2 regions of the Brevibacterium sp. 2SA genome follow, and region 2 is predicted to be linked to the other one. Evidence: riboswitches for the same ligand, from Rfam matches in the RefSeq annotation. Region 2 holds a riboswitch; the other holds the start of a gene.

Region 1 (15,513 bases), on a different contig from region 2:
GGCGAAAGCGAGCGAATCGGCGAGCATCTGCTCACGCGTCGACTTCTTCGCGACGAATCGGGTGTTGACCTCGAGGACGACGTCGCCGGACCAGTTGTGCTTTGCGAGGTACTGGAGCGTCTCGGCCACGGGCATCGTCCCGGCGCCGGGCACGAGGTGCTCGTCCTTGAGCGATCCCGATCCGTCGGTGAGGTGGACGTGGCGCAGGCGGGGGAAGATCTCGGCGACGGTGTCGAGCGCGTTCATGCCCGCCGTCGAGGCATGGGAGAAGTCGAAGGTCAGAGCGTCGTAGTCCTCGTCGAGGGGGTTCCAGTCGGGGTAGTAGACGAGGATCTCGCGAACCCCGGCCCGCCACGGGTACATGTTCTCCACGGCGAGGACGACTCCGGTCTCCTCACTGACCTTGCGGACGCCGTCGACGAAGCCGCGGGCATAGGCACCCTGCCAGCGGAACGGCGGGTGGAGGACGACGGTGGTCGCGCCGACCTCACGGGCGAGGTTCGCCGTGATCCGCAGCTTCTCCCAGTGGTCCTTGTGGAGCACGCGCGGGAGGAAGAGCAGGGTGGGGGCGTGGAGCGACATCACCTCGAGCCCGGTGTCGGCGGCGAGGCCGTTGATGAGATCGACGTCGCGGGTCTCGGCGTTGTGGGTGACCATGATCTCGACCCCGTCGTAGCCGATCGCAGCGGCCTGCGCGAACGTCTCCTCGACCGTCATCGGGGAGACCGAGGACGACGAGAGGCCGACCCGGATGGGGTGGTCGGAGACGTGGTGGGTGTCGTGGTCGTAGACGGCGTTCGTCGCGAAGTACTCCCGGTGCCGCCGAGAGTTCGACCGCGCAGAGTTCTTCGCGGTGAGGACCTTGCGCCCCGATTTCGTCTTCTTCGCCCTGCTCACTCTCGTCAGTCTAGTCCTCATTGTCGCGGCTGCGGCTCCGGTTTCCCTCACAGTCGGTTGCGCCCTTCTTCGTCCGCGTCCCGCCGTTCGACTAGGGTGAGCGCATGAGCGAACCGATCGTGCGCCCGGCGCATCTCGACGATGCGCCCCGCCTCGGCGAGATCCACGTCGCCGCATGGCGCGCCGCCTATCCGGGGATCATGTCAGCGGACTTCCTCGCCGGGCTCGATCCGGACGATTTCGCGGCGAACTGGGTGCGGGCGCTGAGCACGCCCGACAACCGCGTCCGGAACTTCGTCGTCGACGTCGCGGGGCGGGTCCTCGGGTTCGGCGGTGTCAGTGCGCCGCGTGACCCCGCCGAGGTGCTCGATCGGCTCCCGAGCACCGAAGGCCTCGGCCAGCTCGCCCACATCAATCTCGACCCGGCGGCCTTCGGCACCGGGGTCGCCGCGGTGCTCTTCCGCCGACTCGAGGACGAGCTGCGGGCTGACGGCTGCGTCCGGGCCTACCTCATGGTCGCCGAGGGCAATGACCGGGCCATGCGCTTCTACGCCAAGCAGGGCTGGCAGCGCACGGACATCACGCACACCTACGACGCTCCCCCGATCCCCGAACGGGTCTTCATCGCCGACCTCTGAGCCCGACCATCGTGGCTCAGCAACGCGAAGGGCGCTCAGCCACCCGGCGCAGGGTGGCTGAGCGCCCGACAGGCGACTGAGTCAGCCGTAGAGCTCTTCGACGTCCTCGTCGACCCAGCCCTTCGACTTGTCGACGGCCTTGTTCCACAGGCGGTAGACGCGGGCGACGGTCTCGTCGTCCATCTCCGGCACCCAGCGCTTGTCCTCGTGCCAGTTCTTCTTCACGTCCTCCTCGCCGTTCCAGAACTTCACGGCGATGCCCGCCGCGTAGGCGGCTCCCAGCGCCGTGGTCTCGATGACCTCGGGACGGATGACGGGCACGCCGAGGAGGTCGGCCTGGAACTGCATGAGCGTCTCGTTCGCGACCATGCCGCCGTCGACCTTGAGCTCGGTGAGCTCGACCCCGGAATCGAGGTTCATCGCATCGAGGACCTCACGGGACTGGAACGCCACCGACTCGAGCGCGGCCCGGGCGATGTGGTTCTTGTTGACGTACCGGGTGAGGCCGACGATGACGCCGCGGGCGTCGGATTCCCAGTGCGGGGCGAAGAGACCGGAGAACGCGGGCACGATGTAGCAGCCGCCGTTGTCCTCGACCTGCTTCGCGAGCACCTCGACCTCGGGGGCGTCCTTGATGAGTCCGAGGTTGTCGCGGATCCACTGGACGAGCGAACCAGTCACGGCCACCGATCCCTCGAGGGCGTAGACGGCGTCGTCCTCGCCGATCTTGTAGGCCACGGTCGTGAGCAGGCCGTTCTTGCTCGCCACCGGCTCGGTGCCGGTGTTGATGAGCATGAAGTTGCCGGTGCCGTACGTGTTCTTCGCCTGCCCCTTCTCGAAGCAGGCCTGCCCGAACGTCGCCGCCTGCTGGTCTCCGAGGATGCCGCAGATCGGGGTGTCGATGAGCAGGGTGTTCTTCGCGCCGTAGCCGTAGATCTCCGAGCACGACTTGATCTCCGGCAGCATCGACAGCGGGATGCCCATGTCCGCGGCGATGTCGGCATTCCAGTCGAGGGTGTCGATGTTCATCAGCATCGTCCGCGAGGCGTTCGTGACGTCGGTGACGTGGACGCCGCCGTTGACTCCGCCGGTGAGGTTCCACAGCACCCACGTGTCCATCGTGCCGAAGAGGAGGTCACCGGCCTCGGCGGCCTCCCGGGCGCCGTCGACGTTGTCGAGGATCCACTTCGCCTTCGGTCCCGCGAAGTACGTCGCGAGCGGCAGGCCCACGCGGTCCTTGTACTTGTCGGCACCCTCCTCACCGCCGAGTTCATCGGCGATCTTCTGGGTGCGCGTGTCCTGCCAGACGATCGCGTTGTAGACGGGCTCGCCGGTGTTCTTGTTCCACACCAGGGTCGTCTCACGCTGGTTGGTGATGCCGACGCCTTCGAGCTGGTGGCGGTTGATGTTGGCCCGCGAGAGCGCCTGGCCGATCGCCTCGGTGGTGTTGCGGATGATCTCTTTCGGGTCGTGCTCGACCCAGCCCGCGCGGGGGAAGATCTGCTCGTGCTCGAGCTGGCCGCTCGAGACGATCTGCCCGTCGTGGTTGAAGACGATCGCCCGGGACGAGGTGGTTCCCTGGTCGATCGCGAGGATGTACTTGTCCTGGCTCATGGAGACTCCTGTGTCCGATCAGTGCCGGTGGGCACCGTTCTTGAGTGGGTGGGTGCACCAGTTGCCCTCTAGCATGTCACGGCCTGGCGCGGTTGGGCACGGCTTCAGATGAAAGCCTGGGAGACGAGGCCCGCGATGACACCGCCGAGGATGGGGCCGACGATCGGCACCCACGCGTAGCTCCAGTCGGAGCTGCCCTTGTTCGGGATCGGCAGGATCGTGTGCGCGATGCGCGGTCCGAGGTCGCGGGCGGGGTTGATCGCGTAGCCGGTGGGACCGCCGAGGGAGGCGCCGATGACGACGACGACGAGGGCCACGGCGAGGGGTCCCAGGCCGCTCGGTGTGCCGCCGAAGAGGAGGATGATGAAGACGAGGACGAAGGTGCCGATCACCTCGGCGAGGACGTTCCAGCCGTAGCTGCGGACCTCGGGGCCGGTGGAGAAGGTGCCGAGGATATTGCCCGGTTCGCCTTCTGCGTCGTAGTGCTTCTTGTAGACGAGCCAGGCGAGGATCGCACCGATGGTGGCGCCGACGAGCTGTGCGATGAGGTACGCGAACGTCGTGCCGACCGTGATGTCGATGCCCGGGGCGTACTGATCGGCGCCGCTGGCGAGGATGCCCAGCGTCACTGCCGGGTTGAGGTGCGCGCCGGACTTGTAGGCGACGTAGACGCCGGCGAAGACCGCGAGGCCCCAGCCGAACGAGATCATCAGCCAGCCGCCGCCGTTGCCCTTCGTCTTCGCGAGGATGGCGTTGGCGACGACACCGACGCCGAGCAGCAGCAGCATGGCCGTGCCCGCCGTCTCATGGAGGAGGATTGTGCCTATCTGTCCCATGGTGTGTGAACTCCTTTGTTGAGATGGGGATGGAACGGGCTAGCGGGTCCCCCAGCTGGCTTCGACCAGCGCTGCGGCCGCGGCGTCGTCGTGCGTCGATTCGGCGGCGACCTGGGCGTCGACGTGGGCGTTGAAGGCGGCGATCTCGGCCGCGACCCGGTCGGCGTCCCAGCCGAGGACCGCGGCGACGATCTCGGCCACCGGTGCGGCGGCGGCCCGCCCCCGGTCGCGGACCTCGTAGTTGAGCCGCATCCGACGTTCGAGGACGTCGTCGAGGTGGACGACGCCTTCGCAGGTGGCGGCGTAGTGGGCTTCGGCGCCGAGGTAGCGGTCGGCTCCCGGCAGCGGCTGCCCGAGTTCGGGGTTGTCGTCGATGAGGTCGAGGAGGTCTTCGACCAGGGTGCCGTAGCGGCGGATGAGCCGCTTGACCCGGGTCTCGTCCCAGCCGTAGCGCTCGGCGATGCTCGCCTGGCCGCGGCGCACCGCACCGACGCCCTGGGCGCCGATGAGCGGCACGGATTCGGTCAGGGACGTCCGGTCCTTCGCGTCCTCGCCGAGGGCGAAGTCGACGACGTCCTCGGCCATCACCCGGTAAGTCGTGAATTTGCCGCCGGCGATCGCCGAGAGCCCGGGCTCGACCTCCATGACGGTATGCTCGCGGGAGACCTTCGTCGAGGCCTCGCCGTCCTTCTGCACCGGTTGCAGGAGCGGACGCAGACCCGAGTACACGCCGATGACGTCGTCACGGGTGAGCTTGTTCTCGAGGATCGCGTTGGCGTGTTCGAGGAGGTAGTCGATGTCGTCGGACGTCGCCACGGGGGCTGCGACGTCCTCCTTCCACGGGGTGTCGGTGGTGCCGATGACCCAGTAGCCGTCCCAGGGGATGACGAAGAGGACGGACTTCTCCGTCTTCGAGATGATGCCGGTGTCCGGGTCGGCCTTGATCTTGTCCTGGTCGACGGTGATGTGGACGCCCTTCGAGGCGAGCACCTTGAGCCCGGCGTCGGCCTTCGCGAGGTCCTGCTGCTGTTCGGTCCACACTCCCCCGGCGAGGATGGTGCGGCGGGCGTAGACGTCGAATTCGCGGCCGGAGATGCCGTCGCGGGCGCGCACGCCGATGACGCGGTCGCCGTCGTGGAGGTAGTCGATGACGGAGACGTGGTTGGCCGCCGCGGCCCCGAAGCTCGCCGCCGAGCGCACGAGGGTCATGACGAAGCGGGCGTCGTCGACCTTCGCGTCGTAGTACTCGAGCGCTCCCACCGCGGCGTCGTCGGCGAGGCCCGGGAAGTGCGCGCTCAGCGTCTTCTTGCCCAGGTGGCGGTGCATGGGCACGGCGCGTTTGCGGCCGGGCCGGGTCGCCATCGTGTCGTAGAGGAGGACACCGGAGCCGATGAAGGCCCGGTCGATGAGGCGGTGCTCGAACGGGAAGACGAAGGCGACGGGTTCGACGAGGTGGGGCGCGGTGTGCGTGAGCAGCAGGTCGCGTTCCTTGAGCGCCTCGGCGACGAGTTTGAAGTCGAGCATCTCGAGGTAGCGCAGACCGCCGTGCATGAGCTTCGACGAGCGGGAGGACGTGCCCGAGGCCCAGTCGTGGGCGTCGACGACGCCGACCTTGAGTCCGCGGGTGGCCGCGTCGAAGGCGGCGCCGGCCCCGGTGACCCCGCCGCCGACGACGAAGACGTCGAGCGGATCCTCGGGCGTCGTGGCTGCCATCGCGGACAGGGACTCTTCACGGAACGAGGGGGATAGCTCGCCGTTTCGCATTGCCGTCTTGCCTCCAGGATTCGGGGCGCGAGGCCCCGTTCGAGATACGGCCGAGGTGACCGGCCGGTAATCTCAAGCTAGCAGGCGGCGGAGACAAATGGGAACCGCAGAGAGGGTGATTCCGGCCATTGTCGAAAGCCGGAGTCGAACCGTGACCTAATCCGCGGCTGCGCGCATCGCCGAGGTGGCCTCCGCCGAATCCAGCAAGTCGAGTTTGCGCATGATGATGCCCTCGCGCAGCGCCCACGGGGAGATGCTCATGACGGAGACGTCGAAGATCGTGAAGGCCGCCTCGGCGACGATGGCCCCGGCGAGCACCTGGCCGGCACGGGCCTCGGAGACGCCGGGCAGCGTCGCCCGCTGCTCGGGGGTGCGGCTGGAGAGGGTGTCGATGATGCCGGGCAGGTCGCGGCGGAAGAGCTTGCGGGGCACGTAGATGCCGTCGCCGCTCGGGGCCGCGCCGGCGATCCGGGCGAGCGAGCGGAACGTCTTCGAGGACCCGACGACGTGGTCGGGGGTGCCGACGCGGTTGATGTCTCCGGCGATCCGGCCGATCTGGGAGCGCGCGTACTTCCGCAGCCGGTGGATGTCCTCGGGCGTCGGGATCGGGTCGGGGATGAAGTCGGCGTACGTGCGTCCGGCGCCGAGCGGCACGGACACGGCCGCCTGCGGGTACTCGTCCTGACCGGCCGCGATCTCGAGCGAACCGCCGCCGATGTCGAGGAGGAGGATCTTGCCGGCCGACCACCCGAACCAGCGGCGGGCGGCGAGGAACGTCACGCGTGCCTCGTCCCTGCCGGACATGACGTTGAGGGTGACCCCGAGCTGGTCGCTGATCGAGGCGATGAGCGCCTCCCCGTTGGGGGCGTCGCGGACCGCCGAGGTGGCGAACGCGAGGATCTGCTCGGCCCCCTGATCCTCGGCGATCTCGACCGCCTCGGCGACGAAGTCCCGCAGCCGCTGCTGACCGGCCTCGTCGATCGACCCGTCGGGCCGGAGGTATTCGGCGAGCCGCAGGACCTCCTTGTGCGAGGTCGCCGGCAGCGGGGGTGCCCCGACATGAGCGTCGACGACGAGGAGGTGGACGCTGTTGGAACCGATATCGAGGACTGCGAGGCGCATTGGCTCAGTGTATCCCGCAGATCAGCCTGCACTGACCTCCCGCGGCGGCTGCGCCCTCAGTCCTGCCAGTCGCCGACGCCGAACCCGAACTCGGGTGTCCGCTTGGCGAAGAACGCCTCCTGTCCGCGCGCGATCTCCGCCCGGTACGCCTCATCGAGCCACCGAGGCGGCGCGACGTCGTCGGAGAGCGTGCCGCCGAGGACGGACTTCGCCCCGAGCTGACTGAGCCGGGAGAGACCGGCGACCCGCTCCCCCAGCGCCTGTGCGGCACGCAGCGGCGCCTCGGCGACCTCATGGAAGAACCCGAGCCGGTGCATCTGGTCGAAGTCGACGATCGAGGCGGTGAGCAGCAGATACCTGGCCCACGCGTCCCCGAGGACCCGGGCGAGACTCTCGGTGGGGCCGGGCGGGTAGACGAGGCCGAGCTTGGCCGCGGTCACCCCGTACTTCGACCCGGGGGCGGCGATGCGGATGTCGCAGGCCGCGGCGATCTCCGTGCCCCCGCCCACGCAGTTGCCTTCGATCGCCGCGATCGTCACGGTCCGGGAGCCCGCCACCGCCGCTTCGGCGGCGGAGTTGAGCTGCCAGAAATCGGCGATGGGCACGTCGAGGTCGGCGATGTCGGAGCCCGCGGAGAAGTGACCACCGGCGCCGGTGATGATGAGCGCGCCGATCGAGTCATCGGCGTCGACCCCGGCGATGATCTCCGGCAGGGCCCGCCACATCGCGCGCGAGAGCGCATTGCGCTTGTCCGTCCGAGTCAGAACGAGGGTTCCGACCCCACCGGTGACGGTGAAGTCGAAACCCTCGAGTGCGGTCGGACGATAGGGCTCGTCCGCGCTCATGCTCAGCCCCTGGCGTCGGGGACTTCGCGCTGCGGCTCGCCGTCGTACGCGCTCAGCGGACGGATGAGGGCGTTGTTCGCCTGCTGCTCGAGGATGTGCGCCGTCCACCCGGTGATGCGGGACATGACGAAGATCGGCGTGAACTGATCGGTGTCGAAGCCCATGAGGTGGTACGCCGGCCCCGAGGGGTAGTCGAGGTTGGGGTAGATGCCCTTGCGGGAGACGAAGTCCTCTTCGAACGTGTTGTAGAGGTCGAGCAGATCGTTCGCGCCCTTGACCGCCGCCATCTCCTCGAACGCCTTGCGCATCGTCGGCACGCGCGAGTCGCCGTTCTTGTAGACGCGGTGGCCGAAGCCCATGATCTTCGCCTTGCGCGCCAGCGCATCGTCGATCCACGCCGACGCCCGGTCGGCGGAGCCGACCTCTTCGAGCATCGCCATGACCGCTTCGTTCGCCCCGCCGTGCAGCGGTCCCTTGAGCGCCCCGACGGCTCCGGCGACCGCGGAGTAGAGGTCGGAGGTCGTCGAGGTGATGACGCGGGCGGTGAACGTCGAGGCGTTGAACGAGTGCTCGGCGTAGAGGATCATCGAGATGTCGAAGCTGCGCACGACCTCCTCGGCGGGCATCTCGTCGAAGACCATCTTGAAGAAGTTCGCGGCATAGTCGAGGTCAGTGGTCGGGGCGACCGGGTCGAGGCCGTGCCGGCGCCGGTGGTCGATCGCGACGATCGTCGGCAGCTGCGCGTAGAGGCGCTCGGCCTTCGCGAGATTGGCTTCTTCCCCCTCCGAGTCCGCGTCCGGGTCGACGGCGCCGAGGTAGGCGACCGCGGTCTGGACGACGTGCATGGGGTGGGCGTCCTTGGGCAGGCCGAGGATGATGTCGACGAGCTCGGGCGAGATCTCACGCTGGGCGTGCTCGCGGGCCTTGAACTCCGCCAGCTGCTCCTCGGTGGGCAGTTCGCCGTTCCAGATCAGGTAGGCGACATCCTCGAAGTTGCGCTTGGCCGCCAGCTCCTGCACCGGGTAGCCCCGGTAGGTGAGCGAGTTCGTTTCCTGGACTACCTTCGAGACCGCGGTGGTGTCGACGACGACGCCGGCGAGTCCCTTCTTGATTTCTTCGGTCACTGGTGACCCTCCTGTGAGAAGTTGAATACGGCCGAGTCGAATTCGTTGTACGCGGCGTAGTCGATGGTGTCGTAGAGGTCCGCGCGGGTCTGCATCCGCTCGACGAGGCTGACCTGAGTCCCCTCGTCCCGAATCGTCTGCAGCCCCGACTTGATCGCACCCATGGCCAGACGCAGGGTCGTGACCGGGTAGATCACCATCTTCACCCCGACGTCGGCGAGCTGCTGGGTCGTGAAGAGCTCGCTCTTGCCGAACTCCGTCATGTTCGCCAGGATCGGCACGTCGACGCTCGCGGCGAAGCGCTCGAATTCGCTGAGGTCCCGCATGGCCTCGGGGAAGATCATGTCGGCGCCGGCATCGGCGTAGGCCTTCGCCCGGTCGATCGCCCGGTCGAGTCCCTCGCCGGCGCGGGAGTCGGTGCGGGCGCAGATGACGAAGTTCTCGTCCCGGCGGCCCCGGACCGCGGCGGCGATGCGCTGGTTCATCTCGGCCGTGGTGACGACCTCCTTGCCGTCGAGGTGGCCGCACCGCTTCGGGTTGACCTGATCCTCGAGATGCATGCCGGAGAGGCCGGCGTCCTCGAACTCCTGGACGGTGCGGGCGACGTTCATTGCCTCGCCCCACCCGGTGTCGGCGTCGATGAACGTCGGCAGGTTCGTCACCCGCGCGATCGCCCGACCGTGGTCGGCCACCTCGGTGAGTGTGGTCAGTCCGATGTCGGGCAGTCCCATCGCCGCGGAGAACGCACCCCCGGAGATGTAGACGCCCTCGAACCCGGTCTGCTCGATGATCTGGGCGTTGAGCGGGTTGATCGCGCCGGGGAACTGGACGATCTCGCTGCCGGCGAGGAGGTCGCGGAACTGCTTCCGGCGCTCGGCCGGAGTGGCGGTGGCGCCGAGCATCAGAAGATTCCCTTCGATCCGCTGTGGGTGAGGCCCTCGACGGTGAAGCTCAGCTGTCCGACGCCGGCGGCGTCGAGGTTCTCGAGGTTCTCGGCGAGGTCGAGGAAGCGGGTCTGCTCGGTGTCGGTGAGGATGCCCTCGGAGAGGGTGCGGAACTTCTCGACGTAGTTCTCACGGACGAACGGGCGGGCGCCGAGCGGGTGCGCGTCGGCGACGGCGATCTCGTCGGTCAGCGTCGAGCCGTCCTCGAACTCGATCTCCACGCGACCGCCGAAGGCCTTCTCGTTCGGATCCGTCGAGTGGTAGCGGCGGGTCCACTCGGGATCCTCGGTCGTCTCGATCTTGTGCCAGAGCTTCACCGTCTCCGGGCGCGCGGCGCGCTCAGGCGTGTAGGAGTCCTCGTGGTGCCAGCCGCGGTCCTCGAGCGCGACGGCGAAGATGTACATGATCGAGTGGTCGAGGGTCTCACGGCTGGCCTGCGGATCCATCTTCTGCGGATCGTTGGCGCCGGTGCCGATGACGTTGTGGGTGTGGTGGGAGGTGTGGATGACGATCCGCTTGATCTTCGTGAGATCCTCGATCTCCCCGCCGAGCTTGCGCGCGAGGTCAATGAGCGCCTGCGCCTGGTATTCGGCGGAGTGCTCCTTCGTGTACGTGTCGAGGATCGCGCGCTTGGCCTCGCCCTTGGCCGGCAGCGGGATCGTGTAGCGGGCCTCGGGGCCGGAGAGGATCCAGGCGATGAAGCCGTCCTCGCCTTCGTAGATGGGGTTGGGCGCACCCTCGCCGCGCATCGCGCGGTCGATGGCTTCGACGGCCATCTTGCCGGCGAACGCCGGAGCGTGGGCCTTCCACGAGGAGATCTCGCCCTTGCGCGACTGGCGGGTCGCCGTCGTCACGTGCAGGGCCTGCTGGATCGCCTGGAAGGTCACCTCGGTGGGCAGGTGGAGCATCGCGCCGATGCCGGCGGCCGCCGAGGGCCCGAGGTGGGCGACGTGGTCGATCTTGTGCTCGTGCAGGCTCATGCCCTTGACGAGGTCGACCTGGATCTCATAGCCGGTGGCGATGCCGCCTATGAGGTCGGGACCGGCGATGCCCATGTGCTGGGCGACGGCGAGGACCGGCGGGATGTTGTCGCCGGGGTGGGAGTACTCGGCGGCGAGGAAGGTGTCGTGGAAGTCGAGTTCGCGCACGGCCACGCCGTTGGCCCAGGCCGCCCATTCCGGGGAGAAGCGGTCGCCCAGCGGCAGACCGAAGATCGTGGCGCCGGGGCGCAGCGGGTGCGCCTGCGCCTGTTCGCGGGCGTGGGTGGGAGCCGAGCGGTTCACCGAGGCGGCGGCGACGGCGGCGTTGTCGATGACGCGGTTGATGACCATCTCGGTGACGTCGGCATCGACCGGGGTGGTGTCGGAGGCGACTTCTGCGATCTTCCAGGCGAGCTGGTCTTCACGAGCCAGGTTCTCTGAGCTCTTGTGGGTACGGACTTCATGATCAATCATGAGCAATCCCTTCAATCGTCCTTGACCGCCGCTGGCCATGTCGCGACCGCTGCAGGCCTGGGGAGTGGTTGTCTCAACTGTAGGCCACGTCACTGCTGCGTCCGCGGGCCCGGCCAGAGTTTTATCTTGACATCAAGATACTTTACCCGAGCGGTGACGCCCGACACCACCCCGGGTGACCCGGCAGGCGAACGCCGAGGTGGGCGGGCTGTGCCGGGAGGTCCGACCCAGTGGTGACGACGCTGCCCGAGCAGGCCTTCGACCACCGCCGGAGCAGGCCCGCGACCGCCGCCGGGCGAGGTGAACTGTGACACAATCGGGATATGACCCGCACTGCCCTCGACTTCGACGAGAACTGGTTCGACGACAACGAGTTCGCCCAGCTTCGCCGCCGTCTCCCCATCCCCTATGTCAATGCCATTCCGGTCCGCGTCGGCGAGGCCGGAGACGTCGAGCAGATCGGCCTCCTGCTGCGCCGCCTCGACGACGGCACCCTGGGCCGCGAGGTCGTCGGCGGACGCATCCGCTACCACGAGAGCATCCGCCAGGCCCTGCTCCGTCATGCCGAGAACGACCTCGGCCCGATGGCGCTGCCCGTCGTCCCGCCGGCCATCGCCCCGTTCCATATCGCCGAGTACTTCCCCACCGAGGGCACCTCGCTCCTCCACGACCCGCGTCAGCACGCGATCTCGATGTGCTTCGTCATGGAGGTCCGCGGCGAGTGCACCCCGCGCGCCGATGCGCTCAGCCTCGACTGGCTCACCCCCGCCGAGGCGCTGCGCTCCGACATCGTCGCCGAGCTCTCCCACGGCCAGGAGCACATCATCCGCTCGGCCCTGAGCTACCTCGGCTTCGCCGTCTGAGGCACCCCTCCCCCGGCGTCACCCCGGACGCGGGCACGCGCCGCACGCGAGAGGAATCCGTCCGCCTCGCGGTCTTCTACACGGCGTAGAAAACACTTGGGTACACTGAGGGCGACGAGGACGGCACACGGTTTTCGGGGCCGTCGTCCCCGTCAGGGTTGGTCAGGCCCCGATGGAAGGACTGCCATGACTGCTGACTCCCGCTCGTCCGCCGCGAACCCGGCCGAGGCCCGACCGACCGACACCCGCGCCTCCGAGTCCGGACTCACCGACAACCTCGGCGTCCTCGTCGGCTTCGACGGATCCGAGCTCGCAGCCCTTGCCCTGCGCTACGGCGCCGCCGAGGCGCTGCACCGCGGTGTTCCCCTCACCGTCGTCACGGCCTTCACGATGCCCCTGATGATCTACCCGAACATGGCCTCGATCCCGTCCGAGCCCGAGGACGAAGCCGCGATGCGGGCAGCGGAGAAGACGCTCGCCGAGGCGGCCGAACTCCTTGCCGACCATCCCGGTCCGGTGACGTACGCCGTCGAATCCGGTGACGCCGCCGGTGTCCTCGTCAACCTCAGCGCCAACGCCGATGTCATCATCGTCGGCGCCCGCGGACGCGGCGGCTTCATGGGCCGCATGCTCGGGTCGGTCTCGACGGCCCTGCCACCGCACGCCCACTGCCCGACGATCGTCGTCCCCCGCCATTCGGCGCACCGCGGGGACACGAGCGGCCCGGTCGTCGTCGCCGTCGACGGGTCCGAGGGCGCGCGGATCGCGATGTTCACCGCCGCCGAGGCGGCCGCTTCGCGCAACGCCGATCTGGAGATCGTCACAGTGCTGCCGTCCGGGGAGGAATGGCTCTACTGGTACCCGGAGCTCGAACTCGGCGGTGACGTCGCCGATCGCCGGCAGCGGCAGATCGAAGCCGAACTCGACAAGGACGCCGAAGAGCTGCGCAGCCAGTTCCCCGGACTCCAGGTGTCCACCTCGGCGCTCATCGGCGATGCCGCAGTGCTGCTGTCGGCGGCGACGAAGACCGCGCAGCTGACCGTCCTCGGCACTCGGGGTCGCGGAGCCGTGAAGTCCGCTCTGCTCGGATCGGTCTCCCGCGGGGTCCTCCACCATGCCGAAGGCCCGGTCATGGTCGTCCCGGCCTGAGTCCCTCCCCCACCGCACCTGACGATCCCCGGCCCCGCAGACGCGCGGTGCCGGGGATCGTCAGGTGTTGTACAGTGGAGCGCACACGACAGGGGAGCGCCGCCAAGGGCGCTGAGAGTGCAGATGACGCTGCAGACCCTCGAACCTGATGCGGCTAGCACCGCCGAAGGAAGTCGAGACTCTTCTACCCCTCCTTGAGACACGAGGAGGCGCTATGCCGAACACCACCACGCCCGGTTCCCGCTCGACGACGGCACCGGCATTCACCCAGGCCCCGCCGACGAAGAAGTGGCGGGTCGTCGACTACGTCGTCACCGCGGTCCTCGGCATCGCCGTGGGCCTGATCTTCTGGGTGCTCGCCGCCAGCTGGAAGGGCATCGAACTCGCCTTCCAGGCGTTCCCGCCCTCGATCGGCCTCATCGCCGGCCTCTGGGTGCTCGCCGGACCGCTCGCCGGGGCGATCATCCGCAAACCCGGGGCCGCGCTGCTGTGCGAACTCCTCGCCGCCGCCGTCGAAGGCGTCCTCGGCTCCCACTTCGGGGCGACGGTGCTGCTCTCGGGCTTCCTCCAGGGCCTCGGTGCCGAACTCGTCTTCGCCGCCTTCGGCTACCGGAAGTTCACCCTGTGGGTGACCGCGCTGTCCGGACTCGTCGCCGCGGCGTTCATGGCCGTGAGCGAGAACATCCTCTACAACGCCGAGTGGCAGTTCGACTTCCAGCTCGCCTACGCGGTGTGCGCGATGATCTCCGGCGTCGTCATCTCCGGCATCGGCGCCTGGTACGCCTACCGCGCGATCGCCAAGACCGGGGCGCTGAGCTCCTTCGCCTCCGGCCGCGTGCGCTGATGGGCCTGCCGATCCGCGCCCACGGATACTCGTGGCGGCACGCCGATCGGGACAGCCTCGCCGTCGGCCCCGTCGACCTCGACATCGCCCCAGGTGAGAAGGTTCTCCTCCTGGGCCCGTCGGGGGCGGGGAAGTCGACGCTCCTCCATGCGATCGCCGGGGTCCTGCCCACCGAGGCCGGGGAGTCAGGCGGTGAGTTCCTCGTCGGCGAGGCCGCGCCCGACCCCCGCCGAGGTGTCACCGGGCTCGTCCTCCAGGACCCGAATTCGCAGGTGATCTTCTCCCGCATCGGTGACGATGTCGCGTTCGGAATGGAGAACCTCGGTCTGCCCGCCGAGGTGGTCGACGCGCGGATCGACGCCTCCCTGGCCGCCATGGGCCTCGACCTTCCCCAGTCCCACCCCACGGCGGCACTGTCCGGGGGCCAGAAGCAGCGGCTCGCGCTCGCCGGGATCCATGCGATGGCACCCGAGGTCATCGTCCTCGACGAGCCGACGGCCAACATCGACCCCGTCTCGGCGAGGGCCGTCCGCGATGCCGTGCTCACGGTCCAGGAGTCCACTGCGGCGACGATGATCGTCGTCGAGCACCGGGTGGGCCTGTGGAGCGACGACGTCGACACCGTCATCGTCCTCGGCCGCGCCGGCATCGTCGCCCACGGCACCCCTGATGAGGTCTTCGGTGATCCGGCACTCACCGAGGTGCTCAAGGCCACCGGGATCTGGCTGCCCGAATCCGGGTCCCCCACCGCGACCGACCGCTGGACGGTGCCCGCGCGAACCGGAGCACAGGACCGGCTCGGGTCCCCGGTGCTCGTCGGTGAGCGCCTGAGCGTCGCCCGACCACGGGCGACCGTGCCCGCGGCGACCGATCTCGACCTCGAGGTGCGGGCGGGCGAGGCGCTCGGCATCGTCGGCGCCAACGGGGCCGGGAAGTCGACGACGGCACTGACCCTGGCCGGCCTCATCCCCGAGTTCTCCGGCGTGGTGCGTGCGGCGGGGCCGCTTGCCGCCGGGGCGAAGGAGGCACGGCCGTTCACGTGGCCCTCGAAGTTCCTCGCCCCGCGCATCGGCATGGTCTTCCAGGAACCCGAGCATCAGTTCCTCAAGTCCAGCGTCGCCGATGAGCTCGCCCTCGGTCCGCGACTGGCCGGCTGGTCGACGGCCGAGGTCGACGCTCGGGTAACCGAGCTGCTCGAGACCCTGGGACTGGCCGACATCGCCGACGCCCACCCGCAGGGTCTCTCCGGCGGGGAGAAGCGTCGCCTGTCGGTGGCGGCGATGATCGCTCCGCGCCCCCAGGTCCTCATCGTCGATGAGCCGACGTTCGGGCAGGACGCGCTGACGTGGGCGGGACTCGTCGCCCTGTTCCTCGACGTCCTCGACCACGGCAGCGCTGTCGTCGCCGTCAGCCACGACC
Region 2 (15,513 bases):
CGGCTTCGGCATCCTCCAGTTCGCGTTCCTCTACTGGGCGATGGCCGCCGGCATGCCCGCCGGACTCGCCTCCCTCGTCCTCCAGGCTTCGGGGCCATTCACCGTCCTCCTCGGGATGACGGTGCTGCGGGAGCGGGTGCGCGGCTCGCAGATGGCGTTCCTCCTGCTCGCGATGGCCGGACTCGGTGTCGTCGGGTGGCAGCGGCTCGACTCGAGCGCGAGCTTCCTGCCGTTCCTCCTCACGCTCGCCGGCGCCTTCGGCTGGGCGATCGGCAACATCTGCAACCGGCAGGCGCATTCGGTCGAGCCCGTGAAGTTCACGATGTGGATGTCGGTCGTCCCGCCCGTGCCCATGCTCCTCCTCGCCCTGCTCGTCGAAGGCCCTGACCGGATCGGGGCCTCTCTGACGACGCTGGCGACGCCGACCGGTCTGCTCGGCATCGCCGGGCTCGTCTACACCGTCGTCATCGCCACGGTCATCGGGTCAGGCGTGTGGTCGTGGCTGCTCTCGCGCAACCCCGCCGGCGTCGTCGCACCGTTCTCGATGCTCGTGCCCATCGTCGGCATGAGCGCGGCATGGTTCGTCTTCGGGGAGACCGTGACCGTCGGCGAGCTCTGCGGGGCAGCACTCGTCATCATCGGCGTCCTCGGCGCGGGGCTGCGGGCAGGTGCCGGGCAGCGGGCAGGTGCCGGACTGCGGGCAGCCAAGGGGACGATCGCCGAGGCGGTGCCCGATCCCGTGCCCATCGTGCCGGAATCGGCCGGCCCCGTAGCTGGTGTCGGGTCCGAGACCGAGTCACGCCGCGCGTCTGAGGCTCGTTCAGCGCGGCAGTGCACTCCCGCCGTCGAGTAGGGCATCTCTGACTGCGGCGACGGCACGGCTCGGGGTGCAGTCGTGGGTGAGAAGGGTGATGTCACGATGGGCGGCAGGGGTAAGCCGGCGGTAGACGATGTCCTCCGCATCGGCCGGGGGAGAGCTGAAGGGCAGGCAGGCGAGCCCCAGCCCCTGTGCAACGAGCGTCTTCTGCGTGTGAGGGTCGGCGACGAAGTGTCGGATGACCGGATCGACCCCGGCGGCGCGGGCGATCTGCACGAGCGCCGCGTGGTCGCGGGAGTCCCGTGCGCAGGTCGACCAGACCTCGTCGGCGACATCGCGGATGTCGACGGTCGCGTGTGCGGACGCAGGATGGTCGGCGGGCAGCGCGAGGTAGCCGCGCTCGCGGAACAGCACGGCGGCGGTGACACCGGCCGGCAGGGGCAGCGGGGCCGCGCCCCACGATTCGGCGATGACGAGATCGAGACTCCCGCGCGTCAACCGGTCGAGGTGGGCATCGGTCTCCCCGTCCTCGAGGGTGACGACGACACCGGGGTGCACCGTTCGCAGGGCGACCAGCTCAGGTGTGAGGAAGCCGCGAATCGCCGAGGCGATCGCCCCGATCCGCACCGTGCCCGAGAGATCGGCGCCGTCATCAAGATCGTTCTTCGCTTGCTGGGTCAGCTCGGCGACCTGGGCCGCGCAGTCGGCCAGGAGGCGTCCCGCGTCGGTGAGCTTGACTCCCCGCCCAGCGGCGACGACGACCGGTCGGCCGATCTCCGCCTCGATCCGACGCAGCTGCTGGGAGACGGCAGGCCCGGTGAGGTGGAGCATCTCGGCGGCGTGCGTGACCGATCCGGTGCGCGCCACCGCGTCGAGGATCCGCAGGCGGCTCCACTCGAGATCCATCGGTCGTCCCCTTCGCCTCAGTCCGTTCGCGTCGATAGTTCGACTACTAAGAAATTCCTATCATCCTAGGTAATGAATGAGAAGTAGTGCTGATCAGTCAATGAGCCTAGTGTCGAATCATGAACGACAACGGGGCACCGTCGGCCCAGGCAGACACTGAGTCGGCTCGCGGCACCGGCTGGGCGGTTGCCGCGGTGCTCAGCGGCGCGGTCTGCCTGTCCGTCTCGGCGGTCGTGGTCAAGCTTGCCGGCATCGACGCGGCGACGACGGCAGTGCTGCGCTGTGCGATCGCCATCGTCCCGCTCATTCCCCTCGCCCTGTGGGAGGGGCGCCGCAAGACTCGGCTCACGGCCCGGGGCATCGCGTGGTCGATCGCGGCGGGGGTGGCCCTCGGCATCGACTACAGCGCGTGGACGGCGTCGATCTTCCTCGTCGGCGCCGGAGTGTCGACAGTGCTCATCAACATCCAGGTCATCGTGCTCCCGCTGCTCGCGTTCCTCATCGATCGCGAACGCCCGCGGCGGCGATTCCTCGTTGCGGTGCCGCTCATGCTCGTCGGCGTCGGCCTCGTCAGCGGCCTGGGCGGCAGCGGCGGCGAAACGATCGGCGGACCGGGACCCGGCGGGATCCGCATCGATGGCGTGCTCCTCGGTCTTCTCGCCGGGCTCGGCTACGGAACCTACCTCTTCCTCAACCGCCGGGCGACGGGGACCGGTGCGCGCCTTGCGCTCCAGCCGCTCACCTGGGCGACCGGGGCGGCCGCCCTTACCTCGGCGGGCATCGCCCAGTTCTCCGGCGGACTGCAGTTCTCCGGGATCTCACCGAGGTCGTGGGGCCTTCTCATCGTCCTCGCCCTCGTCGGGCAGGTCGCGGCCTGGCTGTTCATCCACCACGGCAGCGCGCGACTGTCGGCGAGCGTGACAGCGAGTCTTCTCCTCCTTCAGCCGGTGCTCGCTCTGGCGGCAGCGGCGATCGTCCTCGGAGAGAGGTACGGACGCGACCAGCTCCTCGGTGCCGCGCTCGTCGTCGGGGCGGTGGCCGTGGTCACCGGCGCCGTTCCGCGACGCCGACCCCGGCGCCGGCCTCACCGTCCGTAGGTGAGCCGGCGCAGCACCACCTCGGCGGGGCCTTTCGCATTCTTCCTCTCCAACCACGTCGCGAGGCCGAGCGAGACGAGCCACACGCCGATGGCGAGGAGGAACGCCGGGGTCGTGTTCCACGTTTCACCGAGGCCGACACCCCACGCGGCGAGCAGCGGGGCGAAGACCACCGACTGGAGCAGGTAGAAGCTCAGCGAGCGTTTGCCGAGGTAGGCCACGGGCAGCAGCAGTCTCGGCGGGCGGTTCTGGACGCGCAGCCCGATGAGGCCGAACAGAGCCGCGTACCCGATGCCGGCGCAGGCGCCGGTGAGGGCGCCGAGACCGCCGAAGAGCTGTACGAACGCCGCGTCCTCCGGCACCCAGCCGAGGTACGCGAGAGCCCGGGGCAGCGCACCGAGGACACCGACGGGAATGCCGATCGCGGCGACGAGGCCGAGACGGGGACGGCGGACCGCCTCGGCGTCGGGTGCAATCCCCGGCACCGCCGGTCGCGGTTCGATCCACCAATGCCGGGCGGCGAGTCCGCCGAGGATGATGGCAATGGGCACGGTGAGCGCGAGCATGCCGAGCACGGTCGCCATCACCCAGACGAGGAGGCGGATGCCGATGGTCATCAGGTAGTTCGGTTCGTCAGCACCCTGGGTGAGCATGCTGCTGAGGATCGCGTTGGCGGCGACGAAGTCCTCCCCATCGGACTCAGCGGCCACCTCGGTGCCGGCCCCGCCTCCCAAGGCCAGCGCCAGTGCGACGAACCCGATCTGGGCGAGGATGAAGAGGACGAGGACGCCGGTGAGCACCCACACGGTGATGGTGAGGATGCGGTCGCGCGCGTTGACGATGAGGTAGCCGAGGACGAGCCCGCACAGGCCGTACGCGCCGAGGATGTCGCCGCCGAAGAGGAGCGCGGCGTGGACGAAGCCGAAGATGACGAGCCAGAGGTGGCGGTGCAGGAGCATCCGCGTGACCGACTGGGGGCTGTCGCCGGCGGCGGTGCGGTTGCGGGCGAACTGGACGATGCCGTAGCCGAAGAGGAACGCGAACATCGGGTAGATGCTGCCGTCGACGAAGAGGATCGTGAGCACGGACAGCACGACGTCGAGGGCAGAGTCGCTCGGCGGATGGCCGGACAGGGAGTTGACGCCCGACGTGCCCCACAGGTAGGTCGAGACATTGGCGATCCCGATGAGGCAGAGCATGAAGCCGCGGGCGAGGTCGGGGGCGAATGCGCGCCGAGGCGGTGCCGCGGTCGGTGGGGGAGCGGGGTGTGGGTGGGGCTGTGGGCTTGGCGGGATGTGCGGCTGGGGCGGATGGCTCATGCGGTGCCTAACGTGCGGGGATGGGCAGAGTCAGAGTCGTTGGAAGGGCAGGGGCAGTTGTCGGTGGTGCGGGGGTGCGGTCGTCGCCGGCGCGGCTACCGGGTGACGGTCTCCGGGGCGAGGCTCGGGGTCTCGTCGATGCCGAAGCGGTGCTTGAGCGCGCGCTGGGCGGCGAACCAGCCGTTCATGCCGTGGACGCCGGGGGCCGGTGGGGTGGCCGCGGAGCAGAGGTACGCGCCGGGCACGCCGAGGCTGTAGTTGTCCCAGTTCGTCCGCGGGCGGGCGAGCATGCGGTAGAACGTGATGATGCCGGTGGCGATGTCCCCGCCCTGGTAGTTCTGGTTGTGCTCGGCCATCTGAGAGGCGGGCACCGATCGGTAGTCGACGATCGTGTCGCGGAAGCCGGGGGCGAAGCGCTCGAGCTGCCTGATGATGTAGTCGGCGGGGTCGATCGGGCAGTCGAAGGGGACGTGGCAGTACGTCCACAGCGGCCGCAGTCCGTTCACCTCGCGGGAGGGGTCGAAGACCGTCGGGTCGGAGACGAGGCAGACGGGGTGGGCAGGCATGCGGCCGGCGACGACGTCGCCCTCGGCCTCGGCCATCTGCGCCCGGGTGCCGCCGAGGTGGACGGTGCCGGCGCGGGCGACGTTCGGGTCGGCCCAGGGGACGGGGCCGCCCAGCACGAAGTCGACCTTCGCCGCGGCGTTGCCGTGTTTGAACGCCCGCAGGGCGCGGTCGACGTGGGCGGGCAGGAGGCCGGAGAAGATCTGGGCGGCATTCAGCGCCGAGGTGTCGAGGATGTAGGCGCGGGCCGCGGGCATATCGGAGACGTGGCTGATCCGGGCGTCGGCGGTGACCCTGCCGCCGTGGGCTTCGAGGTCGGCGACGAGTTCGTCGGTGATCGCCTGCGACCCGCCGATCGGGGAGGGCCAGCCGCCGGCGTGGGCGATCGTCGCGAGCATCGTCGCCGTGGCCGCGGTGCCCATGCCCGGCAGGGGGCCGATCGCGTGGGAGCCGACACCGGTGAAGAGCGCCTGCGTGGTCTCGTGGGAGAGCGGAATGTTCCACGCGGGACTCGCCTGCGAGAGCAGCCGCATCCCGAACTTCACGATGTTCGCGACCCCGTCGACATCGCGCAGGGTCGGGGGAATCGAACGCTTGTCGCCGAGGGAGAGCCAGATCGTGTCGTCGACGCGCTCGAGGAGGGGACGGAAGAACCGGTCCCATTCCGGGCCGGCGTCGCCGAGGTGGTCGACCGTCGTCGCGAGATCGTGGAACGCCAGCGCGGCGGGCTGCCCGTCGAGCGGTTGGGCGTAGGAGATCTCCGGGGTGGTGAACTTCAGGCCGCGGGCGCGCAGGTCGAAGTCGACGAAGAAGGGGCTGGCGATCGCGAGCGGGTGGACGGCCGAGCAGATGTCGTTCGTGATGCCCGGTGCGAGCCCGAGGTCGAGGGTGCGCGCTCCGCCGCCGATCGTCGGCTGGGCCTCGAAGACCTCGACGGACAGTCCCGCCCTGGCCATCGTCACGGCGGCGGCCAAACCGTTGGGACCCGATCCGACGACAGCGACATCCAGCTCAGTGCTCATGGCTTCAGTCTCTCATGTCGGGATCGGGGTGGCGCGTGGAGCGCAACCGCGGTCGGGTGAGGTCGGTGTTGTCAATGACCCAGGTCGCTCTCTCCCAGGGAGCGCACTCCTCGAAGTAGAGGCGTTGTCCTCCGACGTAGCGATGGTTCGAGGCACCTTCCGGGTCGGGATCGTGGTCTCCGGTGAAGCGTTCGCTGCCGCGCGGGACGGATACGTCGAAGGGGACGTCGATCCAGATGCTGGCGTCCCAGAGTTCGCGCAGCTCGGGGCGGTGGAGGAAGATGCCGTCGACGATGAGCACGCAATCGGCTGGCAGAGACAGCCGTGTCGTTGGCATTGGTTCATCAGCGTCGACATCCCAGATCGCCCGGACGGGCGACTCGCCTGCGCGGAATGGAGAGATGACGGAGTCGACGAACGCGTCATAGTCGTACGAGTCACGGTAGAACGATTCCGGGCCCATCCCTTGCGCGTATCGACGTGCCTTCGGGAAATGGAACCCATCGATGCTGAGATTCGCCAGGCGCCGCCCGTCGTCCTCCGCGGCGAGCTCCTCGAGCTCGTCGGCAAGCATCGTCTTCCCCGCACCATCGACCCCATCGACGGCGATGACGGCGCGGTTGCCGGGACGGACGCCGCGGATACTCCTGACTAGCTGCCAGAGAACTGTCTGCCGGGTGGTCACCACACGACTGATGCTAACGCTCCCCGGTTGAAGAATACGCCGAAAGCGTCAAAGCTTCGGCCGGTGCTCGTCGGAGGATCCGGAGGATTGGTCACACCGGTCAGAACTCGCCGAGGCCGTTCTGGAGAAGGTCGCGCAGAGCCGAGCGGAGGAGGCCGAGCTCTTCGAAGCCGTCGAACTCCTCATCGCCGATCGCGACCGCATCCGGTGTCGTCACCCAGTCGCAGAGGACGGTGCTCGACCCGAGACGATCGGTGCCGAAGAGGAGGAGACTCGCGGCGATCGGGGTCTCGCCGGCGGGCAGGGCCCGAGTGGCGAGCGTGGCGACCCGCGGATCGAGCGGACGCGTCGGTGAGTCGTCGGGGACGAGGGAGCTGAGTTCGGGCAGTGTCTCCCGCATCAGACGCGTGGGGTCGTCGTCATCGTCGAAGCTGTCGAGGAGTCGCGCCTCGACCTCGAAGGTCATCCGTGCCAGGGCACCCGCGAGGACATTCTCATCGAGCAGGGGCGTGCGCCGGGTGTACCGCTGGATGCCGCCGTCCGAGTCGGTGGCGAGGAGGAGCGACCAGACGGCGCTGACATCGGCGTCCTCCGGCAGCGGCAGGAACACCCAGCCGGCGAAGAGCTCGCCGAACGTCGTCACGTCCGGCAGGGACGTCACGGGCGAGTCCGCGCTGCCCTCGTTGTCCTCCGATTCCTCGTCGTCGTCATCGAACGGACTGAACGAGAACGTCTCGGCGAACCGCGCCCGAGCCACCCGGAGCAGCCCCTCGACGAGATCGCTGCTGACGTCCTCGGTGAGGAGTTCGACGTTGCCGGACTCGAACGGATCGTCATCGCAGATGAGGGCGACGTAGCGGCCGGTGGCCTCGTGCCCGTCAGGGAACGGGTACACCATGAGGTTCGACAGCGCCGCAGAGGCCTCTGCGACGAGGACGTCACCGCTGGACACCGGCGCGATGGGAACGTCAGGGTCATCCGCATCATCGTCATCGACCGGCACTTCGTCGTCGACCCACGCATTCGCGGCTTCGGTTTCGACGAGGAAGCCCGAGATCTGCGAGAGGATCGTCGCGTACGACGCCCCGTCGGAGGTGCGCTCGATCCACCCGGTCTCCCCGTCCGCGTTCTCCGTCTCGAAATACCCCCACACGGCGGTGGGGAAGAACCTCGGCGGCACACTCTCGATGATCTCAGGGCAGAGCAGCCCGAACGGGATGCGCTCGGACTCGACAGGGGAATCGTTCATCGGACAATAGTGCCACGTGGTGCCCGGCATGACCGGACGTTAGGCTGGCCGTCATGAACGCGTTCTTCGTCTCGTCCACCCCGATCCCCTCAGCGCTGGCCGGGTTCGCCCGGGCCCACGGGGACCTCGTCGCGCTCAACACCGACCCGCTCTACGTGAGCGCGACAGCGCAGTCCCCGACGCGGACGGTCGGCCTCGTCTCCGGCGGCGGCTCCGGTCACGAACCGATGCACGTCGGTTTCGTCGGCCCGGGCATGCTCGACGCCGCCGTCCCCGGCGAGGTCTTCGCCTCACCGCACAACGCGCAGATCTTCGCGGCGTCGAAGGCGGTGGCCGGTCCCGACGGCGTCCTCCACATCGTCAAGAACTACACGGGCGACGTCATCAACTTCGGCATCGCCGCCGAACGTCTCCGCGCCGCCGGTATCCCCGTGGCGACGGTGCTCGTCGACGACGACATCGCCACCGACAGCGACGACACCGAGACCGGTCGACGCGGCACCGGCGCCACCGTCATCGTCGAGAAGATCCTCGGTGCTGCCGCCGACGCCGGATGGGGTCTGGACGACCTTGCCGATCTCGGCGCCGAGGTGGTCGCCCGCTCCCGGAGCCTCGCCGTGGCCGCTCGCGCCCAGACCGATGCCCACACTGGTCGACCCGCGTTCGACCTTCCCGAGGGCACCCTCGAATACGGCGTCGGCATCCACGGTGAGCGCGCCGCGACCTCGATTCCGCACGACGGCTTCGAGAGCCTCATCGACCGGATGTGCCGTGAGCTCCTCGCCGCGGTTCCCGGCACCCCGGCCGACGGCGACCTCCTCGTCCTCGTCAACGGCCTCGGCGCGACGACCCAGATCGAGCTCCTCAACGTCTACGACGCCCTCGGCGCCGCGCTTGAGACCGCAGGCGAGTCGATCGCCGCCTCCCTCGTCGGCAGCTTTGTCACCGCGCTCGACATGACCGGGTTCTCCCTCACCCTCACGCGCCTGCAGCCGTCCTGGCTCGACTGGTGGACCGCCGCCTCCCGCACCGCGGCGTTCCCGGCACTCGGCGGTGAGCCCACGCACGCCGAGGCGGTGGCGACGACAGCGGCGACGCGGAGTGCGCAGGAGCCGACGGCTCCCGCCGTCTCTCTGCGGCAGCGGACGGCAGCTGGTGGGGACGCGGATCTCGAGACCGCTGTGCTCCGTCGGTTCGCCGAACTCGTCGAGGAGCAGCACGCCCACCTGACGGAACTCGATCAGGTCGGCGGTGACGGGGACTTCGGGGACAACCTCCGCGGTGGACTGCGCCACGCGACTCGACTCGTCGACTCCTCCGAGGCCGCGGGCTTCGCCGCGGCCGAAGCGGCATTCCTCGGCGGCGTCGGCGGCACGAGCGGACCGCTCCTCGGACTGCTCTTCCAGGAGCTCAGTGCCGGTTACGCCGAACTCGACCCCGACACCCACCGCGAGACCGCACAGGTCCTCTGGGAGCGGGCGACGGCGGCCGGATGCGAGGCGATCCAGCGCGTCGGCGGCGCAGAGACCGGAGATCGGACAGTCGTCGACGTCCTCCATCCCACCGCCTCGGCGTTCGGGAAGGGATTCGCCTCAGCCGCGCAGACCGCCGCCGAGGCCGCACAGGCGACGGCCGACATGCAGGCGAGGCGGGGTCGGGCGAGCTACGTCGACGGCCGTGGAGCCGGCACCCCCGACGCCGGGGCCGTGGGCATCTCGCTCCTCTTCTCCGCTGCCGCCGAGGTCTACGAGAAGTAGCCTGGCCGGTACGAGAGGCAGCCTGGACCCGGCAGCGCGGTCACCGGTACGCCTCGTCGAAGAAGGCGCGCTCGAGCCCGACGGCCCGCTGCCACAGATCGGCCAAGCGCTGCCGGGCGGCGGCCGACGCCGCATCGTCCCCGCGCGGGTACACCCGTTCGAGTTCGTCGACGAGGAACTGCACCCAGCCGGTGAAGGCCTCTCCGCGGTGGAGGTCGATCCAGTCGGTGTGGAGGTCGCGGCTCGGCATGGCTCGATCCTGCTCACCCCACTCGAGATAGAGCCATTCGGCGATGACGAGGACGACGAGGACGTCGGGATACGACGCCGCGGCGACCGCCTCACGCATGACACCGCGGAACCCCGCGGTCACCTCGGTGAGCTGGGGATCGGTGTAGTCCGCAGGCTCCACCCCCACCTCGGCGAAGGCGCGGAGGAAGTACGAATCCTCATCGGCGGCGAGGAACCCGAGCTGCTGGGCGAACCGGAGCTTCGCGGAGATGGTGTCGGCGTGGGCGACGCTGGCGCCGAGCATCGAGAGGAAGTCATCGAAGAACTGATAGTCCTGGACGAGGTACTTCGCCATCACCGCGTCGTCGACGGTGCCCGCGAAGAGCTCGGCGACGAACCGGTGATGGGTCGCCGCGGTCCACTCCGCTTCGGCACTCGCCCGCAGTCCGGCCACGGCCCCGCCGGTCGCGACTGTGATCGTGATGAGCCTCCATCTTCCTCCGCCGGTGTCACCCGGATCAGGTTCAAAGGGTCTGCGTGCGCACTCTCAGCGCCGGTCGCGGCGCTCCCCTGTGGTGGTTGAAGACTATCAGCCGACGGGTGCCGCCTCCGCTGCGTCACGACGAACGGCTGCGAGCTTCGCGCCGAGCACCTCGGCGATCCGGACAGCGGCAGGCTGGCGGCCGGCCGCACGCTCCCCGGCCTCGACCCCGGCGTTGTAGTTCGTGTTCGTGTTGATGTCGTAGACGACCTGCCGGCCATCGGCCGTGTCGATGAACTCGACTCCGGCGAAGTCGATGCCGAGCTCGGTCAGCAGCGCCTCGAGTCGACCGATGAGCGGGGTGTCGGCGGTGATCTCCTCGCGCCGGGTGAACTGACTGCCGCCGAGGCTGCCGGCCGTGCCCGGAATGACGCAGGCATCGGCGGGGCAGAGTTCGAAGGATCCGGCGGAGACGTCGACGGCGACCGCGTAGTGGAAGCGGCCGCCGATGAACTCGGCGCGCGTGATGAACGGCGCGGCCGGCTGCAGATACTCCTGGACGAGGGTGATGCCGTCGATCGCCTCGGTGGACCCGCCGGGGGCGAAGTCGGCCACCGCTGCCTCGAGCTCGGCGTGCGAGTCGAAGCGGCGCACGCCCAGTCCCTTGCCGCCCTGGTTGTGCTTCGTGATGAACGGGGGCGTGAACCCGGCAGCCACCTCGGTGATCGCCGCTGATCCGAAGGCCGCCGAGGTGGTCGGCACGTCGATTCCGTGCGCGGCGAGGGCGCGGTGCTGGCGGATCTTGCTGACCTCGAGCTCGAGGACCTGCGAGCCGTTGACGACGGCGCGGCCGGCGGCCTCGAGCCACGCGAGGACCGCTCGCCCGTACTCCTTGACGTGGGGGTCGGTGCGGGTGTGCGAGGATGCCGAGAGTCGGGACCAGAAGACGCCCTCGGGCGGGGCGGCGGCGAGGTCGATCGCGGCACCGGGCAGCAGCCATTCGACGAGCTCGACGCCGAGTTCAGCGAAGGCGTCGGCGAACGGCGGGATCCACTCGGGATTGTCGTGGATGACGTAGACCGCGGGACCGTCCGCGACCGGCAGGGTGTGCGTGCTCATCGATGTCCTCTCATGGGTGTATTGCTCAACAATTCTATCGAGACGGTGATTCCCTGGGTCGTGTCGGCCCTGCGGCGTAGACTCGGGACCATGGCTATCGCAAAGCAGCCCGTGGTCGTTCTCGATGCTCCGGATGCTGGTGAGCTCGCCCAGTTCTACGGCGAACTCCTCGACTGGCAGGTCCGCGTCGACGACGACGGCACATGGGCAGAGATCACGTCCGATTCCTGGCCGCCCATTTGCTTCCAGCAGGTCGAGGACTACCACGCCCCGAGCTGGCCCAGCCAGGAACACCCGCAGCAGATGCACATCGACGTCATGGTCGATGACCTCGATGCCGCCGAGGCGCAGGTCATCGGACTCGGCGCCGGGAAGGCCGCCGTCCAGCCGGGGGAGACGTTCCGCGTCTTCCTCGACCCGGCCGGTCACCCGTTCTGCCTGTGTGTCAACTGAAACACTGCGTCAACTGAAACGCTGCGTCAGCTGAAACGCTGCGTCAACTGAGGCTCAGTGACGCCGGAGACCCAGCACGTCGTCGACGGCGTCGACGACGGCATCGGGGCGTTCATGGGTGATGAGGTGCCCGGCATCCTCGAGGACGACGAGCGTGCCCTGCGGCATCGCGTCGGCGATCGCGGCCGCCGCCGCGTTCTGCCGCGTGCGCATCCTCCGCTCGAGCAGTCCCCGCTGCCGGCCGCCCTGGAGGACGACGCCGGGCACGTCCGGTCCGCCGTCGCGTTCGAGCATCCGGATGAGCGCGATCGACGAGGTGACGTGCCGTTCCTCGCTCAGCGCCATGCGCATCGCCCGCTGGGTCAGCGAGTCGCGCCAGAACAGGGCGAGGTCTGCCTCGGTGATCTGCGGTGATGCCCCGTCGGGCAGGAGCGTCCGGGTGAAGCGATCGCCCTGGCCGGCCCGGATGAGCAGCGACCCGAGCCGCATCGAACCGGCGTTGAGGGCTGCGACTGCGGGGGAGAGGATCGCCGAGGCGGTCGCATCGACGAGCACCATCCCGGCGACCCGGTCGGGGTTGAGGTGCGCGAAGAATCTCACGATCGGTCCGCCCCAGCTGTGGCCGACGAGGACGACCTGCTCGTTCCCGGCGACCCGGTCGACCACCTCGGCGAGGTCATCGACGATCCGCTCGAGACTGCGCGGACTCCGGTCGTCAGCGCTGCCGCCGATGTTCGAGCGGTCGTAGGACACGGTGCGGGCGCGGGTGGCGACCTCCCGTTGGATGTGCGTCCAGGCGGCGGCCGAGGCACCCATGCCCGCCTCGAAGACGACGCACGGACCGGGCGCATCACCTGCGGTGACGGTGCGGATGCGACGGCCATCGGTGAGCGTGACGACCTCCTCGGTGAGGCCGACACCGGGATCGAGGTGCGGCGAGCCTGACATGTCAGACGAGTCAGGGCGGGGTTGAACGGTCATCGCTGCTTCCTTGCCGGAGGTCCGTGTGCTCCCAGGCTAGCCCCTCGCCCGTGATGGCCGCTGACGAGGAGGCCGCGCTGACGACGGGAGGCGACCTACGATGGACGGCATGGAGATCATCGCGTCGTTCGTCGATATCGTCCCTGTTCCCTGGGCCAACGGCGCGGGCGAGACGACCGAGCTCGTCTCCCTCGACGCCTCCACGGCGCTCACCCCCGACCGGCGTCCGTGGCGGCTGAGCATCGCCCGCCTCGAGCGGACCGGTCCGTTCTCGTCCCTGCCCGGCCTCGACCGGACGTTCCTTCCCACCGACGCCGAGGTGGTCCTCGACATCGCCGGCACCGCGCACCGGGCCGGCCCGGGATCTCCGCTGCGCTTCTCCGGGTCCGACGCCGTCGCGCTCACCGACCTCGCGGGCCCGACCTTCGCCGTCAACCTCATGGTCGTCGCCGATGAGGCGGCGCTGCCGCCGCTGACGATGACCCTCGATCCCGAGGCGGCGGGGACGAGTGAGTCCGCTCGCCCGCGGTTCGCACTCGCCCTCGCCGACGGTCCGGATTGGCGCCGCTTCGATCTCCTCCGCCTCGGCGACGGCGATGCCGTGGGGCCGGGGGACCGCCTCGGCGGGATCGGATTCGCCTGACGCCTGACGAATGACAAGGTTCCTGGACAAACCATGTCAGTCGGCTGTTCCGCCCGTCACACGACCGCGCATCGGTCCAGGTCATGGGGGACGGGGCGGAGATCGGCTTCCAGACGGTTCACAGGTTCAGGGGACCCCGGTCAGCGTCTCCGGACCTCGGCAGAGAATACTGGGGAGAGTCACACAGTCTTGGAGGTACGTTGGCGCCGCAGAACAGAGATCCGCACGACCAGAACGATCCCGCAGCGGGATCGACTCCGCAGGAGAGCCAGCCGTCCCAGGCCCTGCCGATGGTCACGGAGGAGATGACGGCTGCCCATCAGCCGGTCCTGCCGCCCAACCCGATTCGCCGTGACGCTCCCGCCACGGAGAGCCGGCCGACGCAGACCGAGCCGGTCGACGCCCAGCCCACGGCAGCACAGCCGACGAGCACACAGTCGACATCCGTCGCGCCCGCAGTGGCCGCGGAGACGACGAAGCTCGACACCGCCGACGGCGACGGGGACACGGACGAGAAGAAGGAGAAGGGCGGCAACGGGATCTCCGCGACCCAGCTGCTCGCCGGCGCCGGTGCGGCCGCGACGTCGTCGATCGTCGGCGGTCAGCTCGGTGTGGCCGGAACCGTCATCGGGGCGGGCATCGCGAGCATTGTCACTGCGCTCGCCGTCAGCCTCTACAGCAAGAGCCTCGAGAAGGGCAAAGAGGCGGTTCGGGAGGTCGGGTCGAAGCTCGCTCCCGCCGTGAAGAAGGGCGCGACCCTCCCACTCGTCGGCCCTGGCGCCGGTGCCCCCGGCACCGCGAACCCCGACGCTCCCGGCACCGGCCAGAACGACAGCGGTACCGGCCAGAACGGCAGCGGCCAGCCCGGAACCGACCAGACTGCCGTCTACGGTACGGTTCCCGGGAGCACAGCACCCGGCAGCACAGCACCCGGCAGCACCGCACCCGGCAGTACGGCACCCGGCAGTGCGGACCCGGACGCCACAGCGGTCTACGGTGCGGTCGACGGCGATCCGTCGCGCACCGACTCGGCGTTCGGCAACCTCGACGAGACGGAGGCGAACACCGAGGCGGCCGCGGGCACGGACACCGACGACGAACCGAAGTCGTGGCTGCAGAAGCTCAAGCGCAAGCGCGTCCTCTACCCGGTGGCCATCGGCGTCGCCGCGTTCGGCATCGGCCTCGGCGGCGTCGTCATCGCCGAGAACCTCACGCAGGCCGACATCTCGCCGGGCACCTCGCAGATCTCGCGCTCGGTGACCGGTGACTCCGGCAGCGGCGACGAGTCCGGATCGTCATCGAGCGACGGCGGCAGCGACGGCGGATCGAACTCCGGGAACTCAAGCGGGGAGAGCGGCAGCAGCGACAGCAGCTCCTCGACGTCGGCGGAGAGCGATCAGAGCTCGACCTCTTCGTCGAACAGCGACCAGACCGGTGCGGATCAGGGCACGAACTCGAGCAGCGACACGAGCGGCACGTCCTCGGACACCTCGGGGTCGAGCAGCTCGAGCTCGGACTCCTCGTCGACCTCGGACGGCTCGGGCAGCAGCACGAGCGGCGACTCGGGAACCTCCGGCTCGGGCAGCAGCGGCAGCGGCTCGGATTCCGGTGGCAGCGGGTCGAGCAGCGGCGGGTCCGGATCCAGTTCCGGCTCGAGCGGCAGCGGCTCAGGCGGATCGGGCGGTTCCGGCAGCGGCGGCTCCGGGTCCGGCAGCAGCGGCTCCGGCGGCAGTGCCGCCGGCTCCCAGGGCTGAGCCGCTCCGGGGCTCAGCTAGCCCCGGAGCTCAGCTCGCCCCGGAACCCGGCCAGGCCCCGGGACGTTGCTGTTCCACCACGCCCCCATTAGCCTTGGACGCGTGAGCACACCAGAAGCATCCAGGACCGGGCTGTCGGCACGCCGATAGCCCGGAGATCCTCATCCCGGCACCGGCAGTGCCAGACGGTTCACCCCTTACGCTGCTGTGTCCGAAAGGCTGCTTCATGCCTGTGCTGCTCTATCTCCTTGCCCTCGCCGTGTTCGCGCAGGGCACCTCCGAATTCGTCCTCGTCGGTCTGCTCACCGACATCTCCCGTGATCTCGACGTCTCCCTCGCCGAGGCGGGCCTGCTGACCACCGCATTCGCCGTGGGCATGGTCGTCGGCGCCCCGGTGATGGCGGCGGCGAGCCGCCGGTTCTCGCCGCGGTCGGC

What was found. Region 2 has a riboswitch for thiamine pyrophosphate ahead of FFS20_RS10790 (TenA family protein). Riboswitches for the same ligand answer to the same signal wherever they lie in the genome.
Region 1: another riboswitch for thiamine pyrophosphate. It lies ahead of FFS20_RS08000 (ECF transporter S component); the one in region 2 lies ahead of FFS20_RS10790 (TenA family protein).

What each region holds. Positions count from the first base shown of each region.
Region 1 covers NZ_SCMW01000016.1:6,403-21,915, reverse strand. Annotated here, with positions in the region: gene FFS20_RS08060 (sugar phosphate isomerase/epimerase) at 1-897, opposite strand, end outside; gene FFS20_RS08055 (GNAT family N-acetyltransferase) at 1,002-1,535, shown strand; gene glpK (glycerol kinase GlpK) at 1,617-3,149, opposite strand; gene FFS20_RS08045 (MIP/aquaporin family protein) at 3,254-3,976, opposite strand; gene FFS20_RS08040 (glycerol-3-phosphate dehydrogenase/oxidase) at 4,025-5,698, opposite strand; gene FFS20_RS08035 (Ppx/GppA phosphatase family protein) at 5,906-6,871, opposite strand; gene FFS20_RS08030 (enoyl-CoA hydratase/isomerase family protein) at 6,928-7,716, opposite strand; gene FFS20_RS08025 (bifunctional 2-methylcitrate synthase/citrate synthase) at 7,719-8,840, opposite strand; gene prpB (methylisocitrate lyase) at 8,837-9,742, opposite strand; gene FFS20_RS08015 (MmgE/PrpD family protein) at 9,742-11,238, opposite strand; gene FFS20_RS08010 (DUF4916 domain-containing protein) at 11,562-12,101, shown strand; gene FFS20_RS08005 (universal stress protein) at 12,288-13,250, shown strand; TPP riboswitch at 13,331-13,439, shown strand; gene FFS20_RS08000 (ECF transporter S component) at 13,465-14,094, shown strand; gene FFS20_RS07995 (ABC transporter ATP-binding protein) at 14,094-15,513, shown strand, end outside.
Region 2 covers NZ_SCMW01000027.1:16,541-32,053, forward strand. Annotated here, with positions in the region: gene FFS20_RS10750 (EamA family transporter) at 1-853, shown strand, start outside; gene FFS20_RS10755 (LysR family transcriptional regulator) at 821-1,723, opposite strand; gene FFS20_RS10760 (DMT family transporter) at 1,843-2,820, shown strand; gene FFS20_RS10765 (DUF418 domain-containing protein) at 2,808-4,139, opposite strand; gene FFS20_RS10770 (NAD(P)/FAD-dependent oxidoreductase) at 4,235-5,725, opposite strand; gene FFS20_RS10775 (uridine kinase) at 5,730-6,410, opposite strand; gene FFS20_RS10780 (hypothetical protein) at 6,511-7,659, opposite strand; gene FFS20_RS10785 (dihydroxyacetone kinase subunit DhaK) at 7,713-9,416, shown strand; gene FFS20_RS10790 (TenA family protein) at 9,457-10,101, opposite strand; TPP riboswitch at 10,125-10,229, opposite strand; gene FFS20_RS10795 (alpha-L-glutamate ligase) at 10,237-11,247, opposite strand; gene FFS20_RS10800 (VOC family protein) at 11,338-11,700, shown strand; gene FFS20_RS10805 (alpha/beta fold hydrolase) at 11,755-12,681, opposite strand; gene FFS20_RS10810 (HutD family protein) at 12,791-13,324, shown strand; gene FFS20_RS17955 (hypothetical protein) at 13,525-15,078, shown strand; gene FFS20_RS10820 (Cmx/CmrA family chloramphenicol efflux MFS transporter) at 15,305-15,513, shown strand, end outside.